Linked DNA regions of Flectobacillus major DSM 103. The protein of the gene in region 1 interacts with the protein of each later gene in a pairwise test. Links are inferred from orthologs where the notes say so. Each region holds a gene or a part of one and is shown in the gene's direction. Other genes may lie near its edges. The genes, in order: dnaE, FLEMA_RS71410 and FLEMA_RS0152015.

Region 1 (8,474 bases):
CAAACAAATACCATAAGCTAGCTGCCAATGTAAAACTATTGGCGGCATGCGAACTACAAAAGCCGTATTGGCCTCCGCAGCCCCCAACCAAATGCACTAGGCCATCGAGGCTCGGCTGGTGACATGGCCTTAACCTTGCTACCCAAGGCTTTAGGATTGACGAACAAATTTGATCGGAAAACAATATACAAACCAATATCATCACTAACATCGGCACAGCCTCTTTTTTATGTGTTTTTATCATTGAAGCAATGATAAGTACATACAGTGGAATCCATGTAAACTTATTGGTAATCAATGCCATTAGGGTATCGAGCCAAGGAGAATGCAAACCATTGAGCAACAAAAAAGCTTGGGTGTCGAGCTGATTCATACCAATACATTGGGGGTTAAATCTTTATTTATGCTAAAAATACAGGCACAATCAGTATTTCTTTCTAGAAAATCATCCTGTGCCTATCTATGCCTTTATTGTTTTCTAAAAACACAATACCTTTCTGACACGCTCAATAGTGGCTTTGGCAATAAGTTCTGCTTTTTGCTCACCAGCTTTTAGTTTTGCTTCTAATTCATCCAAATTGTTCATATAATAGTCAAAAAGTCTTCTTTCTTCGGCAAACTCACGTACCAATACTTCGTACAAAGCCTGTTTGGCATGGCCGTATCCAAAGCCTCCTGCCAAATATTTTTGACGCATTTCGGCTATTTCGGTGGCGGTGGCTACTAATTCATACAATTTGAATACGTTACAGGTATCAGGGTTTTTGGGTTCTTCCAACGGGGTGGTATCTGTCACAATTTTCTTTACTACTTTTAGCAATTCTTTTTCGGGCAAGAAAATATCAATATAATTGCCATACGACTTGCTCATTTTTTGGCCATCAATCCCTGGAATAGTCATGACGGTTTCGTCAATTTTGGCTTCTGGCAATACCAAAACCTCCTGATTATATTGACGATTGAAGGTAGAACCAATATCTCGGGTCATTTCTAGGTGCTGGCGTTGGTCTTTTCCTACTGGTACCAAATGGGCATCGTAAAGCATAATATCGGCTGCCTGAAGCACAGGATAGGTAAACAAGCCTGCGTTGACATTGGCGAGTTTCTCAGACTTTTCTTTGAAACTATGAGCGTTTGCCAACATCGGAAATGGCGTAAAGCAATTCAAATACCACATCAATTCGGTATGGTAGCCCGCCAACCTTGATTGTCTATAAAAAAAGTTCTTTTCTGAATCAAACCCACAAGCCAACCACGCTGCCGCAATAGCATAAGTATTTTGGCGAAGTGCCTCACCATCTTTCAAGCTAGTAAGGGTGTGCAAATCGGCAATAAATAAAAATGATTCATTGGCGGGGTCTTTGGATAAGGCTACTGCAGGACGAATAGCTCCCAAAATATTTCCCAAATGTGGTCGTCCCGATGCTTGGATTCCTGTTAAAATTCTCATTATTCAAAGTTGTTAACTGTGTTCTGTGAGTCGAGTGTTGTTTCTCTCAAAATTTGATTAAATACCTATTTCTAAAAACTATTCCAAAATTTGTTCACAATATGATTTAATCAATAAAACACAAAAATCAATAAATTCCTCCAATCCATCAAATCATGGTTGAAACATTTTGAGTAACTTCACACGAAAGAAATATACAACATCATCAAATTATCAACCCATGGCGATTTCACAAGAAACGTTTGACTACCTTAATCAGCTCAAAATCAACAACAACCGTGAGTGGTTCCATGCCAATAAAAAGCAGTATGATTCAGTAAAAGCTAGTTTTGAAGAAAATATTCAAAATCTGATTCATTCAATCGGAACTTTTGAAAACATGACGGGTGTCAAAGTAAAAGATTGTAACTATAGAATTGCCCGTGATGTTCGGTTTTCGCCCAATAAAGACCCTTACAAAACATGGCTTTCGGCAAGCTTTTCGGAAGGCGGACGCAAGTCGGGTAGAATGGACTATTATTTACATATTCAGGATGGCGAATCGTTTTTGGGTGGAGGTATGTACTCGCCTACCCCCGAGCAGCTGGCTTTGTTTCGGCAGGAAATAGATTATAATGCCGAGCATCTCAAAGGAATTATCTATAATCCTACTTTTGTAAAAACATTTGGTACACCTGTTGGCGAAAGCGTAAAAACATCGCCCAAAGGATACGACAAAAATCACCCAGAAATTGAGCTTTTACGAATGAAACAAATGTTTTTCTGGAAAAAATTCACCAATGAAGAGGTTATCTCCTCAGATTTTGAACGAATTGTTACCCAATCCTGTCTGGTATTAAAGCCTTATTTGGACTACCTCAATGCTATTTTCTTTGACCACGAAGAGCCTGTCATTCAGTTGTAGGCACATAAATATAATGTTTGGTACAAAAGCAACTCAATGATACTGTTAATAAACCTTTGAGCAAACTAAACAATCAGTAAATAAATAGGTAAAAGTGCTATTCTATTTTGAAGTTTTTCAAATTTGTACGCCAAACAAAATCATTAGGCTTTTATAAAGGTAGAGCCAGAAGCTATTGGAGTTTAACTTGCAGGTATATTGCCAAGATTTAGCCTATTGTTCTCTTCTATTATAAAAGTCATAATACTTGATTCAACACAAACAATCATGCAATTCAGTCATTTACATTGTCATACACAATATTCGCTACTCGATGGAGCGTCTAAAATCTCAGGTTTGTTTGCCAAAGCCAAAGCCGATAATATGCCCGCTGTGGCTATTACCGACCACGGTAATATGTTTGGGGCATTCCAATTTGTGGCCGAAGCTGGCAAACATGGTGGTGTAAAACCCATTGTTGGTTGCGAGTTTTATGTGGTTGACGACCGCCATAAACGGGCTTTTTCTAAAGACCAAAAGGATAAACGATACCACCAGTTGATGCTGGCCAAAAATAAAAAAGGTTACGAAAACCTCGTAAAACTTTGTTCTTTGGGCTATATCGAAGGTTTGTATGGTAAATACCCTCGTATTGACAAAGAATTAATTCTGAAATACCATGAAGGCCTTATCGCTACAACTTGCTGTATTGGTGCTTCTGTACCACAGGCAATCTTGCGTCATGGCGAAGAAGAAGCCGAAAAAGAATTCAAATGGTGGCTCGACCTTTTCGGTGAAGATTATTATATAGAAGTACAAAACCACGAAATTCCCGACCAACTAAAGGTAAATGAGGTTTTGTTGAAATTTGCCCAAAAGTACAATGTCAAAGTAATTGCTTCTAACGATTCGCATTACCTCGACCAAAAAGATGCCAACGCCCACGATATTTTGTTGTGTATCAACACGGGCGAAAAACAGGCCACTCCTACTTATAAGGACGTTGACGATGGCGAGAGTGTAAAAGGTAAACGTTTTGCCTTTTATAATGACCAGTTTTACTTTAAAAGTACAGCCGAAATGACTCAACTCTGGAACCATATTCCAGAGGCTATTGATAATACCAACGAGATCGTCGATAAATGCGACCACCTCAAACTCAAGCAAGATATTCTTTTGCCCAACTACCAAATCCCAGCGGGGTTTGTGTCGCAAGACGATTACCTCGAACACCTTACTTGGGAGGGTGCTCGCAATCGCTATGGACAGGCCTGGGAAGAACCTCATATCAAAGAGCGTTTGGCCTTTGAGCTACACGTAATTCGGACAATGGGTTTTGCGGGGTATTTCTTGATTGTTCAAGACTTTATCAATGCTGGTCGTGAATTAGGCGTATTTGTAGGCCCTGGACGTGGTTCGGCGGCGGGCTCGGCTGTAGCTTATTGTATTGGGATTACCAATATTGACCCTATCAAGTACAATTTGCTATTTGAGCGTTTCTTGAACCCCGACCGTAAGTCTATGCCCGATATTGATACCGATTTTGACGACGAAGGCCGCCAAAAGGTGATTGATTATGTGGTAGAAAAATACGGAAAACAGCAGGTAGCCCATATTGTAACCTATGGTACAATGGCCGCCAAAATGTCGATTAAAGACGTAGCTCGGGTACTCGATTTGCCGCTTAATGAGTCGAACGAATTGGCCAAACTTGTACCTGATAAACCCGGTATTTCGCTCGACCGTGTGATGAATGCCCCAATTATTGGAGAAAAGTCACTCAGTGAGAAAGAAAGCTTACAAACTGAAGATTTAGATAATGTCAAAAAACTAAGAGATATTCGTCGAGAAGGCTCGTTACGCTCGAAGGTACTCGAAGAAGCCCTTATTTTGGAGGGTTCTGTGCGTGGTACTGGTATTCATGCTGCGGGTATTATTATTGCACCAAAAGATTTGTCAGACATTCTGCCTGTATCTACTTCTAAAGATGTAAACTTATTGATTACTCAATTTGAAGGAAAAATTATTGAGGATGCCGGTGTAATCAAAATGGACTTCTTGGGGCTAAAAACCCTTTCTATTCTTAAAGAGGCTCTTCGTTTGATTAAACAAAATCATGGTATTACGATTGATTTGGATACTATTCCGCTCGACGATAAATTAACCTACGAGCTTTATCAACGTGCCGAAACCAATGGTACATTCCAGTTTGAATCTGTGGGTATGCAAAAGTACCTCCGAGAACTCAAGCCCGACCAATTTTCGGATTTGATTGCCATGAACGCACTCTATCGTCCTGGGCCATTGGAATATATTCCCAACTTTATTGCTCGTAAACATGGGCGTGAGGAAATCACCTACGACCTTCCCGAAATGGAAGAATACCTAGCCGATACTTATGGTATTACGGTGTATCAAGAACAGGTGATGCTTCTTTCTCAAAAATTGGCGGGATTCTCGAAAGGCGATGCCGATGTTTTGAGAAAAGCAATGGGTAAAAAAGACCGTGCTACACTCGATAAAATGAAAGGAAAGTTTGTAGATGGGGCCAAACAAAAAGGGCATCCAGAAGACAAGCTCAACAAAATATGGACCGACTGGGAGGCTTTTGCTCAGTATGCCTTCAACAAATCTCACTCTACTTGTTATGCTTTTGTAGCATATCAAACAGGGTATTTGAAAGCCCATTATCCTTCCGAGTATATGGCCGCGGTGATGTCTAACTCGCTTGGACAAATTGAAAAGATTACGTTTTTCATGGAAGAATGTAAACGAATGGGATTGCCAGTATTAGGCCCCGACATCAATGAATCGTATCGTTCGTTTGCGGTTAATAAAAAAGGGGAAATTCGTTTTGGACTAGGGGCTATCAAAGGCACTGGCGATGCTGCCGTAGAATCTATTATAGAAGAACGTGACAAAAACGGCTTCTATAAAGATATTTTTGATTTTGTAACAAGGGTCAACTTACGGACTGTTAATAAAAAAACCCTTGAAAGCTTGGCTTATGCAGGGGCTTTTGACTGCTATCCTGAAATTCACCGAGCTATTTATTTTGATGAAAGTGAAGGTAGTTCTTTTATCGAAAAAATCATTCGGTATGCCAACAAGTCGCTAGAAGTAGCATCGTCGGCTCAGGCTTCGCTTTTTGGAATGCTCGGCGAAGGTGGCGGAGCAGATATTGCCAAACCTAAAATTCCGACGATTGAGAAATGGTCGCAAATGGAGCGGCTAAAGTTTGAAAAAGATGTTGTAGGTATTTATATCTCGGGACACCCTCTCGATACCTATCGCCTCGAACTTGAAAGCTTTTGTAGTAGTACCCTCGACCGTGTGATGGAACCTGTTTTTAGAGGAAAAGAGGTAAGTGTAGGTGGTATTGTAACCAAAGTGGTAGAAAGGTATTCTAAAAATGGTAATCCTTTTATGCTTTTTACCCTCGAAGACTACAATGGTAGCTATGAATTTGCCTTATTTGGTGAAGATTTTGTCAACCTTTCTAAATATGTAGCTCAAGATAGATTTTTGTATATTCGGGGGCAAATCAAAAACCGTTGGGGAAGACCCGACGAGTGGGAATTTAAGCCTGTTTCGATGCAGCTTCTTTCCGAAATTCGAGATAAATACACCAAAGAACTGCGTATTATTGTAGGGCTGCAAAGTGTCAATGCCGATTTGGTACAACAACTTAATAGTATTATGAACCAGCATCAAGGCAATTGTAGCTTATCGATTATGGTAGTAGACCCCGACGATAAAGTGGAGGTAACGATGCTTTCTCGCAAAAATAAAATTTCGCCTACCAACGAATTATTGGAGGCTCTTCAACAATTGAAGGGCTTGACCTACAAACTTAATTAATCACCTTTCAGTAAAAAACACAGATGTACACAGTGAGGCTAGATACACGATGTATCTAGCCTCACTGTGTTTTTTATTTAATTTTTATCACCAATTTTCATTAAAATAGTTTTTATTTTATTTGTTCTTCACAAAAACATTCCTCATTTTCACATAAATTACCACTCCTGCCTAATTAATAGCTATAAACATACTTACCTCATCCATTCTTCTTGCATTTTAATAGCCTAGTAGGCAACAGTATGAAGGTTTCTCTTGACTATACAATAGATATCCTGTTTTTATGTATGCTTTTTCCACTATAACTAAATAATATATGCCATTTAATACGCTAAAGTTTGTGTACTTTTTTGCTTTTTTTTTCCCTATTTATTGGGCAGCCAAAAAGAACACTACTCTCCAAAATAGTATTCTGATAATAGGTAGTTTGGTATTTTATGGTTGGGACGACTACCGACTGAGTGTTTTGCTTGTAGCCATTTCTATATTTTGTTGGATAGGTGCTATTGCCATAACAAAACTTGAAAGATTCAAGGTATTTATCTATTATTTTGTAATAACAAGTCTTCTTTTTCAGCTTTTTATTTGTAAATATTACCACTGGATTCTGGGCGAGCGTCATCACAACATTACGTGGTATTCATTTACTACTACTGTGGGTATTAGTTATTATATTTTGGCAGCATATAGTTATGTTACCGATGTATATCGAGAAAAACTACGGCCTTCTTTCAGTATTATCAACCTCCTTGCTTATTTCTCATTTTTCCCACAACTTCTTTCGGGGCCAATACCTATTGCATATCGAGATTTGGCACAATATGCCGAACCTAAAAACTTGAGCCTTGAAAGTACCGAACAGGCTATTCAACGCATTATTTGGGGATTGTTCAAAAAGGTAATCGTATCAAGTACCTTGGCTACACCTGTAGATTATATTTTCTATAATCATGATGCTTTAGAAGCCCCATATTTGTGGTTGGGGGTGTTTTTATACAGTTTTCAGGTATATATGGATTTTTCGGGATATTCAGATATGGCTTGGGGCTTGGCTAGGTTGCTTGGTATCAAAATCAATCCCAATTTCAACGCTCCTTTTATTTCGAGAAGTATCGACGAGTTTTGGCGTAGGTGGCATCTTTCGTTGAGTGCTTGGCTAAAAGAATATATCTATATTCCTTTGGGTGGGCGTGGGAAGTTCAAGCTACAGTATTGTTTTAATGTTCTAGCCGTTTTTTTTATAAGTGGGCTTTGGCATGGTGCCAATAGCACTTATATTCTTTGGGGTACTGCCAATGGTCTGTTATTTGTTATTTCTATTCTGTTGGGCTTAACTCGCAATCCCAAAAACCAAAATTATACATGGAAAAACCTTTTACCCATATTGCTAGTTTTTATTTCAATTTCACTAACACGTGTGTTTTTTCGCTCTCCAAACCTAACCTCAGCTATACTATATTACCAAGAAATGTTCAAAGTCGGGCAACTAAACATCCCTGATATTGGTCATGAAGCTATGTTATTGTCGCTTGGCGTAGTTTTGGTTGAGTTTTTTCAACGAAATCAAATACATACAGCCGATATTCAGCACAAACCGCTCTATCTACGAGCAATTATTTATGCCATAATGCTTGGTAGTATTATTTATTTTTGGCCAGCCCACAATTCAACAGAGTATATATATTTCAAATTTTAACAGACAAATTAATTATTTCAAAAATTAACCAGAATGAAAAACATCCACTTACAAATCCTTATTGCAGGAACATTGCTATTTACTTCTTGCTCTGAAACCAAAACCACATCTACCCAAAGTACCGAAACCAATGCTAAAGAAGAAATTCTTGGGCAATTTCCAGAAATCCCACGAGACGAAATTGTTGCAGAATCTGATTCGCTATCACAAAAAGTGTATACCGAGCTTCAAAACCGATACAAAGCCCAACTAAGCAAGCTCAACAGCCTAACCAAGGCCAATGGGGCTCAATTAGTAATTACATTTCTTACGCCAGAAGTAGGAAACAGTCTAACCCAAATCAACAAAGAGGGTAAGGGCTTGATTGAAGGCTATTGTAAAGAACTGAATATTCCTTATTTTGATTTGACCACCAAAATTGCCGATATGGACCCTGCTGTTATTACGCAGATTCCCAAAGATGGGCACTGGTCGAAAGAAGGAGCTAAAGTAGTAGCCAACGAACTTGCCCCTATTATCAAACAATTTGGGAATGTAAAATCTAGTGCTACATTTGCCCAAAAGCCTGAAGTTTGGGGCGATTT
Region 2 (7,308 bases), 1.6 Mb from region 1 along the record:
TCCTTGAAGCTATTGATATTTCAAAGCAATATTTGGATCGGGGTGGCAAAGGGTTGGTAGGCTTACACATTGAGGGGCCTTTTTTTAGTTTCCCCAAAAAAGGGGCTCATGTGGCCGAATTTATTAGAAAACCTAGTATCGACGAATTAAAAACGATTATTCAGGCTTGTAAAGGCTTACCTACTTATATGACGATTGCTCCTGAAGAGTTTACAGAAGAGCAATTAGACCTCCTTTTAAAAAGCCATATCATTTTATCGGCAGGCCATAGCTCGGCTACTTATCAGCAAGCTACACAAGCCTTTGGCAAAGGTGTCAAACGAGTTACGCATTTATTCAATGCCATGTCACAATTACAGAGTCGTGAACCAGGGCTTTTAGGGGCAACTTACGATTCGGATGTATGGGCTAGTATTATTCCCGATGGGGTGCATGTTGATTATGCTTCGGTTCGTATTTCTAAAAAAATCATGGGCAAACGCCTATTCATGATAACCGATGCTGTTACAGAAGATACATCGGGCGACTATAAGTTTGTCCATGCTGGCGACCGCTACACCGACCTCAACGGTACGCTGTCGGGTTCGGCACTTACGATGATTCAAGGAGTAAAAAACTGTTATTTGAAAGTGGGTATTTCGTTAGAGGAATCGCTACGTATGGCCTCAACCTACCCTGCCGAAGTACTCAATATCAATCATCTAACGGGTAAGCTAGAAGATGGCTATTTGGCTAATATGGTTATTTTCGATGAAAATTTGGCCGTACAAGGAATCATCGAATCAGGACATTTAGAATGGTTTTTGGATATTTAAGTAAAACAATGGGATTGTTGACTCTCCTTGTGTATTTTGCAACAATATTTTTGCGTCATCATTTCAATGCACATAGAATCTAAACAACCCCATATTGGCACAACCATTTTTACGGTTATGTCGAAGTTAGCTGCCGACCACGGAGCATTAAACCTATCACAAGGATTTCCTAATTTCGATGGTTCTCCTAAGCTAATCGAGCTAGTGTCGTACTATCTCCAAAAAGGAATGAATCAGTATGCTCCGCTGTCGGGCGTACAGGCTCTCCGAGAAATTATTGCTCAAAAAACAGCCGATATTTATGGAGTCAACTACCATCCAGATAGCGAAATAACAGTTGTATCGGGTGCTACCGAAGCCCTTTATGCTGCCATTACAGCAATCGTTCATCAAGGCGACGAAGTGATTTTGCTTGAGCCTAATTACGATTCCTACGAACCTGCCATACGCCTTAATGGCGGTGTGCCTGTGTATGTAACACTTGTTCCCGAAAATAATTATCAGATAGATTGGCAGATAGTAAAATCAAAAGTTACCGAAAAAACTAAATTGATTATGCTTAATACACCGCATAATCCAACGGGAACGGTTTTGAAACAACAAGATTTAACGGCACTGGCCGAGATCGTAAAAGACACCAATATTTTCATCATCAGCGACGAGGTTTATGAACATATCATTTTTGATGGAAAAGAACATTGGTCGCCAATTCGCAATACTATTTTACAAGAACGTACTTTTGTCTGTGGTTCATTCGGAAAAACTTTTCATGTAACAGGCTGGAAAGTAGGCTATTGCCTAGCCCCAAAGGCCCTAACAGAAGAGTTCAGAAAGGTACATCAGTGGCTTACTTTTTCAACAGTAACTCCTATTCAATACGCTTTGGCCGATTTCCTCAAAGAACCTGATAACTATTTATCGATTCCTGCGTTTTATCAGCAAAAGCGAGATAAATTTATATCATGTATTAGCAATGCTCGTTTTTCATTTACGCCAGCTCAGGGGAGTTTCTTTCAATGTGTCAATTACAGTGCTATTACCGACGAAAATGATTTGGCACTGGCTCAAAGACTTACCAAAGAAATTGGCGTAGCGAGCATTCCTGTTTCTGTTTTTTATCATCAAAAAAACGATTTTAAAATATTAAGATTTTGTTTTGCCAAAGATGACCAAACCTTGGAAAAAGCAGGGGAGCGACTTTCAAAATTATAATAACAAAACCATGATTAAGAAATTACTTGTGTTACTGATGGCCCTAACAGGGCTAGCGTCTTGTACCAAACAACCTAAACTTGATGGTATTGATTTGGAGAAATGGCGTGAAGATAGAGGTGGCTGCTCTGGACAAAGAGCCGCCATGAAAGATCAAATCAAAGCCTTGAAAGAGGAACTCAAAGGCGTTAGTGCCAACGATATGGATGATTATTTGGGCAAGCCAGATATTCAGCAGTTAGCCGATAGAAATCAGAAATATTATATTTATTTTCTTGAAAAAGGAGTTCACTGCGAAGACAAAACCAAGAAATCAGACGCTGAGTCGTTGGGAATTAGATTTAGTGCTATGGGTATGGCTACCGAAATTACCTTTCAGAAAGGTACGCCCTAATACCACAAAAGCATTTTTATCAAAAAGGGTTACAATCGATGATTCATTGTAACCCTTTTTGATTATTGCTTAAACTGCTTATTAAATTACATCAGCAATATTTCTATCGTTCGACAAGCGAGGTACTTTGTTTTGCCCCCCTAATTTACCCTGTGATTTCATATAGTCAATAAAAGCATTGGGAGGAAGCGACCTTATTTTGAGCTTCTGCAAGATATTACCAGTTATCAAATCATCATAATAGACATTCAGTTCAGTTAGTTTTTTGTCTAAGTCACTAATAAAGGCTTGCATATTGTTTGGTTCTTTAGCAAATTCAACAAGCCATTCATGATAAGGTAAACCACCTTCGGCAGGTGTAACTTGTGGTGCAACTGTAAACTCAACCACCTCTACTTCAGGATGTTGCTGCATAGCATATTGCATGGCTTTTTCTACTTCTTCGCCAATAACATGCTCGCCAAATGCAGAAATAAAGTGTTTGATACGACCCGACACCACTATTCTGAATGGATTTAGCGACACAAATTTTACGGTATCACCAATTGAATACCCCCAAAGCCCCGCATTGGTATTCATCACCAAAGCATAATTAACGCCCAACTCAACCTCTCCGATGTGCAACCTACGAGGATTAGGTTTGAAATAGTCTTCGGCAGGAATAAATTCATAAAAAACACCAGAGTTGAGCAACAACAACAACCCTTCTGCTTTTTGTGAATCCTGATAAGCAATGAATCCTTCAGAGGCAGGATAAGTTTCGATAGAATCTATTTTTTTACCAATAGATTCACTAAGTTTTGCCCTGTAGGGTTCAAAGTTTACACCTCCATAAACAAATACCGAAAAGTCGGGAAAAACATCCTTGATTTTTTTACCTGTCCGAGCCTGAATTCGGTCAAAATACATTTGTACCCAAGGTGGAATTCCCGAAATCAAGGACATATTTTCGGGCAAAGTTTCATCTATAATTTTATCGAGTTTACTTTCCCAATCGTCCATACAATTGGTTTCATAACTTGGCAATTGATTACTTCTAAGATAACCCGGTACGTGATGATTGACAATTCCTGAAAGGCGACCAATATGAATCCCGTGTTTTTGTGTCATTTCGGGCGACCCCGACAAGAAAATGAGCTTTTTGTCCAAAAAACCAGCATTTCCAGTTTCATACACATAGCTCAACAAAGCATCTCTAGCTCCATTGATATGATACCCAATAGATTCTTTTGAAATAGGAATATACTTAACCCCCGAGGTAGTCCCCGACGTTTTGGCAAAATACAGCGGCTTACCTTTCCACAAAATATCCTCCTCGCCAGCCACAACTTTCTCGACATAGCTTTTTAGCCCTTCATAATCTCGAATAGGAACGGCATTTTTAAAAGACACATAATCAGTAATATTACTAAAATGGTGGTCTTTACCAAAAAGCGTATTTGCAGCTGATTCAACCAAAGATTTCATCAGATTGAGTTGTGTTTCAACGGCATTGGTTTCCCACTTTTTGCGTTGGTTTATCACGTATGCGGCGAAAGGCTTTGCCAAAAAGGCTCTTATTCCCATAATATTTTTAATGATTTGAAATACATCCAGTTGAGTTTAACAAGCTCAGAAGGCTTTGGGAAAACCCCTTGTTGAATCCTTCTTGAAGCCAAAACTTTGTCAATTTACATTCTAAAACTCATTCGGTGCAAGGGCGTTGTACCAAATTCTTGAATAGCTTTTCGGTGTTTTGGGGTTGGATACCCCGCATTTTGTTCCCAACCGTACTGAGGGTATTCCAAGGCATACTGCTCCATAAGGTCGTCGCGGTGCGTTTTAGCCAAAATAGAAGCAGCTGCAATATTCAAAAACTTGGCATCGCCTTTGACAATACAAGTATGAGGAATAAGCGGATAATTAGGAAAACGATTGCCATCTATGAGCAAATGTTCGGGGCGAATAGCGAGCTGATCTACCGCCAAGTGCATAGCTTTCATACTGGCTTTCAGTATATTAATAACATCAATTTCCCAATTTGACACCTCGGCTACAGCCCAAGCAAGGGCATCTTTTTTGATGTCTTCTCGCAAAATAATTCTTTGTTTTTTACTCAATTGCTTAGAATCATTAAGAAGCTCGTGTGTATAATACTTTGGCAATATTACTGCCGATGCCACTACAGGCCCAGCCAAACATCCACGCCCAGCTTCGTCGAGTCCTGCTTCAATAAGCGTTTCATTATAAAAACTTTTTAACATAAATTTTATATTTGTATTCATGACAAAGTTAAGAGCAATAAATTGGTTTGATATTTGTAATGAATAAAGAATACCCTAATAAAAACCATATTCTTTTACAAAAACCAATTTTGGAAAGTACAAGGATGATTTCAGATGATATTTTCGTCATAGAAACTACCAGAGATTCCCTTAATCATATAAGAAAAATACAATTAACCCTTGGCATGATTTATGCTTTAAATTCACCTGAGAATTTAGTTGTTAGCTCATAAAATTGACAAAATAGTAGCATCAATTTGATGAAGATTTCTGGCTAAAATTTCAAATTTAAGAAATTTAGACAATGCCTAAGATAAAAAAAATTGGAATCACATTCATTCTGACCGCTATTTTATGTGTACCAATAGTAGCTCAGACCAACAACTCCTTACTCAAAGATGCTATCCGCCATTTTGAGCTATCGAGCTTTGTTACTGCCATACCCAAATTTGAACAAGTTCTTCAAAAGGATTCTGCTCAACTCTCTTCTTCCGAACGATTTGCTACATTATTACAACTAGCATATAGTTATAAACAGGTGCAAAATATGCCCAAAGCCGAATCAACGTATCGGCAAGCTTTGGATATTCCTGTATCGGTATCGGGCGACCAACTCAAATCATATCTTTATTTTGCCCAAGTATTGGTCAATAATAACAAATACAAAGAGGCTCAAGAATGGTTTGATAAGTACAATACACTCAGCTCTACTCTTAGCGAAAGCACCATAAGTTCTCGCACCAATCTAGCCAACGATGTTAGTGCTTTGTATAATACCAATGCCAAATACTTGGTCGAATATCTTAGCTTTAATACCAACAAGCCAGAGTTTAGCCCGATGTATTATAAAAATGGCCTCGTATTCTGTTCTGGAAAAGGCTCAGGTAGTGGCCTTACAGGCAACAAAGGGTATTTGGATTTATACTACCTCAGCGATTTGGCACAGTTATCGGGGATTTCAGAAGACGAATTGGATGTCAAGAAAACCCCAAAAACAACCTCCAATACTGGAGATAAAAGGTTAGGAAAAGACTTTTATACCCGTTTTACAGCCAATGATTCAAAAACATTGAATTTTTTCGATATTCCTTCTACTGAAACAGTTACTGTAACTCCCAAAGGTAAAATTGCAGAATCCGAAGTTTTTAGCAAAACTCTCAATACAAAATTTCATGAAGGGCCTGCTACTTTTAGTAGCGATTTTTCAAAAATTATCTTTACCCGAAACAATTATAACGACGGCGAACAAGGTAAAAGTGAAGATAACGTAACAAAGCTAAAACTCTATATAGCTAATTTTGAAAATGGGGGTTGGGGCGAAGCTCAAGAATTACCATTCAATAGCGACGACTTTTCGACAGCTCACCCTGCTTGGTCAAAAGATGGGAAATATTTATACTTTGCCTCTGACCGCAAAGGAGGATTTGGCGGTATGGACATCTGGGTGGTCGAATACAATAATGGCAAATGGGGAAACCCCGTTAACCTTGGCAAAGATATTAATACAAAAGGAACAGAAGTATTCCCTTTTGTTGATGATCGTGGCAATCTGTATTATTCATCCGACGGCCTCAAAGGACAAGGAGGCTTAGATATTTTTTGGGTAGAAACCCAAAATGGTTTGGCCACCAAAAAGCCTTTTAATATCGGCGAACCATTCAATTCTGTCAACGATGATTTTGGTATTATTACCGATACAGAAAGAAAAACAGGCTATTTCAGCAGCGATAGACGACGCGGCGAGGATGATGATATTTATCGCTTTAGCCGACAAACATCGTTGTACTCTTGCCGAGAGATGACCGTTAGTGTTTATGACAGCGAAACAAAAACTGCTATTGCCAATGCCAACATAGAACTAGAAATTAAAGGTGGAACTAATGAAAAATACCAATCTGATGATTTGGGAACGGTAAAGTTTTGTATTGGCCGAGATTTGGACTATGTTATTGGTATCAAAAAAGAAGGTTATACCTCCAACTATTTAGGGTATTCAAGTAAAGGCGAAGCCGACAATGCTCCTTCTCGCCTAGAAATACCTTTAATGCGACTTGTTATGACCGAACCTATTTCCGAAAAACCTATCAAGGCAGATACCATCACCCCTACTAAGCCTAGCATACCAACAGTCGGTAAATCCGATAAAAGCTCGCTATTGAAGGGGGTTATAAAAACCGAAATTGAGAAAATCCCGATAGAAGGTGTTTTGGTAACATTTAGAAATGAATGTAACAATACCACACAGCAAGTAGTAACAGGAGCCGACGGGGTCTATGCTTTTGAAATGGAAGACGGATGTGACTATACATTGGAGGTTTCAAAAGACGGATACGGCAAGAAAGTCAACAAAATTACCAAAGTAGCCAAGAAAGGAAAAAACAGTGAAATTTCTCAAGACTTAGGCTTGTTTAAAGAAGGAGATGTTATTACTATGGATAATATCTATTACGACAAAGGTAGTGCCAAAATCAGAAAAGATGCTGCTCGTGAGTTAGACAAATTAGCAGCTACCTTAATGAAAAACCCAACGATGGTTATCGAAATAGGCTCACATACCGATAGCCGAGGCGATGCTCAGGTAAACCTCAACTTATCTACTCGCCGAGCTCAAACAGCTGTAGAT
Region 3 (7,271 bases), 2.5 Mb from region 1 along the record:
GGTATGTATCTGCTAAATTTTCAGTTAAATGATTTACCTATCGAGCGAATCAAAATTATAAAATAATAAAAAGACCTTCGATTGTAAAAAACTATTCCCAACATAATTGTTTTTTTTTAAAATGGATATTTTGCTAACAAGGAAAAATTCATTCTGGATACAATTTTTGTTGTTTTTCAGCAGCCTTATACCCAATCCAGATTTGTTTAAATAGATTCAGCAAGAACTATTTTGAGATAACTGTGTTTAAAAATAAAAAGATTACAGAAGATAAAATAAAAAAATCAACCTATAGATAAAAATGTTTGCGAAATTTGTAGACTAAATGAAATGTTAACCAGATTATGGAACTTGAAACAATTGATGTAACTACCACCATTGTGCCACTTTTGGCTCAAACACATGCGGCTTCAGCAGCCGTAAGGCGTTTGACAGACGAACAAAAGAAAGCCGTTTTGTATCGTTTGGCCGAAACTTTAGTTGCCAACACTGCTCAGATTGTTGTCGAAAATCAAAAAGATTTAGACCGTATGGACAAAGCAGACCCCAAATATGACCGTTTGATGCTTACTGAAAAACGCATTGCCGATTTGGCAGAAAGCATCAAAGATGTAGCTAACTTAACAGATCCCTCAGGACAAGTATTGTTAGCAAAAGAATTGGGAAATGGCCTGAAAATCAAAAAAGTAGCAGTTCCCATGGGTGTAGTAGGTGTTATTTTCGAGGCCAGACCCAATGTAACGGTTGATGTAACAGCTTTGTGTATTCGTTCGGGCAATGCTGTGGTACTTAGAGGAGGCTCAGATGCCTTCGATACCAATACCTACTTGGTAAGTTTGATTCATGATGTATTACGAGAGTTTGATATAAATACCGATTGTATTCGTTTGTTGCCTACCGACCGTGCTTTTGTCAAAGAGCTACTGACAGCGGTAAGATATGTCGATTTGATTATTCCACGTGGTTCTGAATCGCTGATTCAGTTTGTTCGTAAGCACTCGTTAGTGCCAACCATCGAAACAGGGGCAGGGGTATGTCATACCTATGTTGAACAAACCGCCGATTTGGCCAAAGCTACCGAAATTGTAGTAAACGCAAAGGTGTCTCGTCCATCGGTTTGTAATTCATTAGACACCGTTTTGGTAGATGACGTAATTGCCGAGGAATTTTTACCAACCTTAATCGAAGGTTTTACTCAATGGAATGTAGAAGTATTTGCCGATGAAACAGCCTACAAAATTTTTGAAGAAGCAGGTTACAGCAATTTACAATTAGCCGAAGAGTCGGATTTTGGTAGGGAGTTTCTAGATTATAAATGCTCGGTAAAAGTTGTGACGGGTATAGATGAAGCTTTGGCACATATTAGTCAACATTCATCTCGTCATTCGGAGGCTATTTTGTCAAATAATGAAGCTTACTGTAAGCAATTTATTCAGGAAGTAGATGCCGCTGCAGTTTATACCAATGCCTCAACTCGCTTTACCGATGGTGGACAATTTGGCCTAGGAGCCGAAATTGGTATTTCTACCCAAAAACTTCACGCCAGAGGGCCTTTTGCTTTAGAAAAACTTGTTACCGAAAAGTGGATTGTAGAAGGCGATGGGCAGGTAAGATGGTAATACCCTAATTCGTATAGCATATTTTGTAGATCAAAAGGCAGCTCCCCAAGGGCCGCCTTTTGATTTTATAACCTCAGGGTACTCCTCAAGCACAGATAGATTTCAACATATCTATTTTTACAAACTGTAATGGGTATTTATATAGAACATGCTGTTATTCTTATCAGAACAGTCGTATAACCGTTACCTCGATAGCTATTCTAAAGCCTTTTCTTCTCTGTTTGCCGACTATTTGCTAACTTGCAACTATGGAAAACTTCGTAGTCTCGGCTCGGAAATATCGCCCTGCTTTGTTTGATTCTGTAGTGGGTCAATCACATATTACCACAACTCTCAAAAATGCTATTCGTACCAATCACTTGGCACAGGCTTTTTTGTTTTGTGGGCCACGTGGTGTTGGAAAAACCACGTGTGCCAGAATTCTTGCTAAAACAATCAACTGTCAGAACCTTACCCATGAGGCCGAAGCCTGTGGTGAGTGCGATTCGTGTAAGAGCTTTCAAAATAATGCTTCATTCAATATTCATGAATTGGATGCAGCTTCTAATAACTCGGTAGATGACATTCGGAACTTGATAGACCAAGTACGGTATCCCCCTCAGTCGGGTAAATACAAAATTTATATTATCGATGAGGTTCACATGCTTTCGACGAGTGCCTTCAATGCTTTTTTGAAAACACTCGAAGAACCACCAGCTTATGCCATTTTTATTTTGGCAACTACCGAAAAGCATAAAATCCTCCCTACTATTTTGTCGAGATGTCAGATTTTTGATTTCAACAGAATTCAAATTGCCGATATGACTCAGCACTTGGCCTTTATTGCTGCTAAAGAGGGGATTTTTGCCGAATTAGATGCTTTAGAATTAATTGCTCAAAAAGCTGATGGGGGCTTGCGTGATGCCCTTTCGATGTTTGACCTCAATGTGACCTTTTCAAAAGATAATACCCTGCATTATGCCGAGGTATTAGAAAATCTACACATTCTGGATTATGATTATTATTTCAGAATGACCGAAGCTTTGATGGCTTCCAAAGTGGCAGAGGCTTATTTGCTCTTTGACGAAATTTTGAAAAAAGGCTTTGACGGACATCAATTTATTGTAGGCTTACTCGAACACTTCAGAAATTTGTTGGTTTGTAAAGACCCCTCTACCATAAAGTTATTACAAGTGTCGGAAAGTGTACAGCAGAAATATTTGCAACAATCGGCCGAAGCGTCCTTTTCTTTCTTGGCATCGGCCTTGAGCTTGGGTGCTCAGTGCGACTTGACTTATAAGGCAGCCAAAAATCAGAAATTACATATTGAGATTTGTTTACTCAAAATGGCCAATATAGCTCATGTAATTAATCTTGCGTCTTTGCCCGCTGTGGAGGGTGGAGGAGTGGGAAAGTTGCAGGTTGAAAATACCAAAGTGACTACGCCAGCTGAAACACCCGTAGCTACAGCCGTTGCCAATACTACTACCGTATCAGGCGGCAATACGGGTTCGGCTGCCACAGGTATGTCGATTCCTAAAACGCCTATTGGAGGGCTAAAAACAACCGCCAACCTAGGCAAGAGTACTACTAATACAGCCCAGCAGCCTACTGTTGCTCGTGTCGAAGAGCCTGTTATTACCCAAAATAAACCCTTTACACACGACCAACTCAAAGTAAAGTGGGATGCTTTTGTAAAATGGCTAGAATCTCGTGAGCGATTTAGCGAATATGTAATCCTCAATCGTGATTTTAGTTTGAAAGGAACAACTATTCTTTTGGCCGTCGACAACGAAATCCAAGTAGAGTTGCTTACAACTGCTTTGCGTACAGAAGTGTTGACGCATTTGAGGCGTGAAATGCAAAATGCTACGATACATTTAGAAGTGAGTATTTTGAAGGAAGACGAGAAACCTATGATTTATACGCAGGCCGAAAAATTTAAGTTTTTAGCAAATAAAAATCCTGCCTTAAATGACCTTCGTAATGCCTTTGGTTTAGACTATGACTATTAAGTTGGGTTATCAATCATGGGCAAACTTTTGGTAGCAAGTAATACAAACGTCATTTTATTTCAGGCAAGGTTCATACTCTTGTAACATTGCTGACAACAGGATTAAAGGGCTTATAGGGCTGTTTTTTGCAGTATTATCTTTATAACTGGCGAAGCTATTCGCCAGTTATAAAGGTTGAATAGCCTCATTTTTAAGCCTTCAGTCACTTATTCACTAAGTAAGTATTATTCTTTTTTGAAAAAAAACTAAGTAAATAGTTGTATAACTAAAAAATTAGTTTTAGTTTTAGGTCACCAAAATATAATTCCCTCAAACAACAGGTATCTCATAAAGAAAACACGAAAGTTATGCAATCCATTGATAAAGAACTAACCAGAGCCGAAGAGCAGATTATGCAAGTGCTTTGGCAGATTGAAAAAGGTTTTGTGAAGGATATACTAGACTACTTGCCCGAACCCAAACCTGCTTACAATACTGTATCAACAATTGTGAGAATTTTGCAAGAAAAAGGATTTGTTAGTCATAAAGCTTACGGCAAGTCGCACGAGTATTTTCCTATAATCAGCAAAGAGCAATATAGTACATTTGCAACCGAAAAGCTGGTAGAAGGATATTTTGAAAATTCGTTTTCAAGCTTATTTTCATTTTTCTCAAAAAAAGGAAAAATAGATATGAAAGAAGCCGATGAGATTTTGAATCTTATCAATAGTATGAAAAAATAGATAGGGTAGTGGGCTGGGCAGTACAAAGATTTTGTTCCTCTAAAAATAACTATCAAAATGGCTGAAATTTCCACCTCCGACAAAAGCCGCACACGGGGCGGTCGCAAATCTACTAGTGTAGACATGACCCCGATGGTTGACTTAGGTTTTCTTTTGATAACCTTTTTCATGCTTACTACCACGCTCTTAAAGCCCGTTACCATGCAATTGAGCATGCCTGTAAAGGAAAACGGCACATCGCCTATTAGGAAGAGTGATGCTCTTACCTTGATTCTGGACAAAAACAACAAGATTTTTTATTATCAAGGGCTAGCCGACGACCCTTCTATCAAGATTCAGCAAACAAATTTTTCTATCAACGGTATTCGGAAAATATTATTTGGGTATCGTGGGCGTATTGGCGATATGTTTTCGGTAGTAATAAAATCTACCGACCAAGCCAAATACAAAAATATGGTAGATCTCCTAGACGAACTTACGATTACCAATAATAAACGTTATGCTATCGTTAATGAATTGACTGATAATGAATTAAATAGAATAGCTTTCCAAGCTCGATAATATTATTCTAAATGCTTAAATCTTGACGCTGATGAACTGGTTGCACTATCTCTTACAAGTGAATCTCTACATGATTCTATTTTATGGATTTTATCATTTTCTATTAAGAAAAGAAACTTTCTTTCACCTCAATCGTGCTTATTTGTTGGCTGCGGCAGCTTTATCATTCTTTATCCCTTCTATTCAGCTAGAAAGCCTTAAAGACTGGTTTGTTACCGAGCAGGTATATCAGACTATCAGTGTTATTTATGACCCAAGTGTATATTATGATAAATCGGAGGCTTTTAGCTTACCAACTTGGAATATTGGTGATTTAATTTCCTTTGCGTATATCATAGGCGTTCTTGTGGGTGTTGGGCGTTTGGGGCTTCAAATGGCCTATTTGGGTAACTTGCTAAGAGATAAAAATCATAAGGGAATCAAAAGTGCTTTTTCATTTTTTAATTTCTTGTTTGTCAGCAAAGATTTAAAAATGCGTGATGTTATTGTCGAGCATGAGTATGTACACATTCGCCAGATTCATTCGGCCGATGTACTTTTTTTTGAGCTAATTGCCATTTTCAACTGGTTTAATCCTGTGGTATTTTTATACAAAAAATCTATTCGTCATATTCATGAATTTATTGCCGACGAAATAGCTAGCCGACGAAAATTGTCGAAAGAGGAATATGCAATGTTGTTATTTAATGAGCAATTTGGCGTAAATATGATTCCTTTAACCAACAATTTTTTCAATGAATCTCTTTTAAAAATTCGGGTTAAAATGTTGTTACAAGAACGTTCCGACGATAAGTCGATGCTGAAATATGGCTTAGTGATTCCGTTATTTTTGTTGATGGTGGTAATGTCATCAGCAACAGTAATTGAAACAGAGCAGCTTTCGCAGGAATTGGATAGAATTACAGAAAAGCGAACCGACGAAGCGACCTCCCCAGAGCCTAAAAATACTGGTAGTCAGGTGATTAGCGAAGCAGAGATAGATATTTCGCAGGCTAGTATTATTAGTCCAGCATTGGCTCAGGAGCTAAAACAAGAGAAAGAAAAAGTGTTTTTTGCAGTAGAACGGCAACCCTTATTTAAGGGTGGTATGCCAATGTTTGTCAAATACCTTCAAAAAAACCTAAAGTATCCTCCAAGTGCCGTAAGGGCTAATATTTCTGGTAAAGTGTATGTACAGTTCACGGTAAATCAAGATGGAGGAACAGAAGATTATGGTATTTTGAAGGGTGTTGGGTTTGGCCTCGACGAAGAAGCTATTCGTGTGCTAAAATCCGCTCCAAAATGGATTCCAGGCGTACACAAAGGCAAGACTGTTCGCTGTAGATTTACAGTTCCTATTAATTTTGTTTTATCATAGAAAATAGATTTTTATAGCACCTCAAAATGACTCAGAGCTATACGGATTTTTACAAAAAAGAATAAAATTCTTCGTGAAATCTAGTAGACTGATTAGTATAACTCTGGGTCGTATAATTCCTAGTAATTAGTTCTCGACTGTACAATCAATTCTACCTATTGGGATCATTATAGCTGCTTACTCCATTATTAATCGAATCAACTACTGAGTATACTATCAATAAAACCTTTTCTTCCAAGCCACAAACCTATTTGTCCTCAGCAGAGGATTTTTTTTCAAGTATTATAACTAAAAAATTAGTTAAACTTTTAATTAAATATTTTATGGAAAATCAAACAACATCATTCGACACGTTGGATGAAATCATTTTTGAGCATCGCAACAAACAGTACGGAGCGTATTTACTTCGTACTGAGTATACCAAAATTGTAAAACGAGCTACTATGATAGGCGTATTGACGTTTGGATTGACTTTGGCAACACCTTTGCTATGGGCAATAGAAAAAGAGGGAGGTAAGCAAACCGTAGAAATAGCCCTCACAGATGTAAAACTACCTCCTCCTCCCGAAAAACTACCGATTCCAGAGCCTCCAATGACACCACCAGAGGCTGTGCCTGTAAAAACGATTAAATACAATGTTTTTGAAATTGTACCCGACAACCAAGTCATAGACCTCCCCCCGACACAAGACGAATTGGCTGAAAGCAAGGCCTTTATAGGATCAGAAAATATAGCAGGGGCAGAGGTAGATACGCCTCCTGTAGATATTGATTTGGCCACAACCACACCTATTGCAGAACCCGTAACAGTAGAAAAAACGGTAGAACAACCCTTTTTATCGGCCGAGGTTATGCCAGAGTTTCGTGGTGGTATGAATGCTTTGATAAACTATCTTCAAAAAAACCTTCGCTTTCCAGAGCAAGCCCAACAAGTGGGAGTTAGCGGAAAGGTATATTTACAGTTTGTAGTGGCTACCGATGGGAGTATCTCGCAGTTGAAAGTGATACGAGGCATTGG

Evidence for each region.
Region 2: the proteins of dnaE (region 1) and FLEMA_RS71410 interact in binary tests that used the Escherichia coli proteins (3 or more experiments, as listed by UniProt). The link is inferred for Flectobacillus major DSM 103 from one-to-one orthologs.
Region 3: the proteins of dnaE (region 1) and FLEMA_RS0152015 interact in binary tests that used the Escherichia coli proteins (3 or more experiments, as listed by UniProt). The link is inferred for Flectobacillus major DSM 103 from one-to-one orthologs.

What each region holds. Positions count from the first base shown.
Region 1 is NZ_KE386491.1:2,065,966-2,074,439, forward strand. The notes cover bases 2,275-6,394. They hold dnaE (DNA polymerase III subunit alpha), read left to right. Parts: upstream 2,275-2,621; coding sequence 2,622-6,194; downstream 6,195-6,394. Other genes in these bases: FLEMA_RS0110645 (DUF2461 domain-containing protein), read left to right, coding at 2,275-2,354. In the rest of the region: FLEMA_RS68200 (phosphatase PAP2 family protein), read right to left, coding at 1-373; trpS (tryptophan--tRNA ligase), read right to left, coding at 479-1,453; more of FLEMA_RS0110645, read left to right, coding at 1,671-2,274; FLEMA_RS0110655 (MBOAT family O-acyltransferase), read left to right, coding at 6,511-7,890; FLEMA_RS0110660 (hypothetical protein), read left to right, coding at 7,924-8,474. UniProt on the Escherichia coli protein: DNA polymerase III is a complex, multichain enzyme responsible for most of the replicative synthesis in bacteria. This DNA polymerase also exhibits 3' to 5' exonuclease activity. The alpha chain is the DNA polymerase catalytic subunit.
Region 2 is NZ_KE386491.1:3,696,228-3,703,535, forward strand. What follows is about bases 1-2,954. They hold FLEMA_RS71410 (methionine aminotransferase), read left to right. Parts: upstream 1-881; coding sequence 882-2,027; downstream 2,028-2,954. Other genes in these bases: nagA (N-acetylglucosamine-6-phosphate deacetylase), read left to right, coding at 1-815; FLEMA_RS71415 (hypothetical protein), read left to right, coding at 2,038-2,421; FLEMA_RS0135955 (GH3 auxin-responsive promoter family protein), read right to left, coding at 2,503-2,954. Outside these bases: more of FLEMA_RS0135955, read right to left, coding at 2,955-3,987; rnhB (ribonuclease HII), read right to left, coding at 4,092-4,664; FLEMA_RS71420 (OmpA family protein), read left to right, coding at 4,990-7,308. UniProt on the Escherichia coli protein: Shows aminotransferase activity with methionine and histidine as substrates, and to a lesser extent also with phenylalanine.
Region 3 is NZ_KE386491.1:4,608,831-4,616,101, forward strand. What follows is about bases 1,324-4,240. They hold FLEMA_RS0152015 (DNA polymerase III subunit gamma/tau), read left to right. Parts: upstream 1,324-1,867; coding sequence 1,868-3,613; downstream 3,614-4,240. Other genes in these bases: FLEMA_RS73745 (glutamate-5-semialdehyde dehydrogenase), read left to right, coding at 1,324-1,619; FLEMA_RS73750 (BlaI/MecI/CopY family transcriptional regulator), read left to right, coding at 3,961-4,240. Outside these bases: FLEMA_RS73740 (CotH kinase family protein), read left to right, coding at 1-66; more of FLEMA_RS73745, read left to right, coding at 345-1,323; more of FLEMA_RS73750, read left to right, coding at 4,241-4,335; FLEMA_RS73755 (ExbD/TolR family protein), read left to right, coding at 4,393-4,896; FLEMA_RS73760 (M56 family metallopeptidase), read left to right, coding at 4,928-6,253; FLEMA_RS73765 (energy transducer TonB), read left to right, coding at 6,577-7,271. UniProt on the Escherichia coli protein: Part of the beta sliding clamp loading complex, which hydrolyzes ATP to load the beta clamp onto primed DNA to form the DNA replication pre-initiation complex.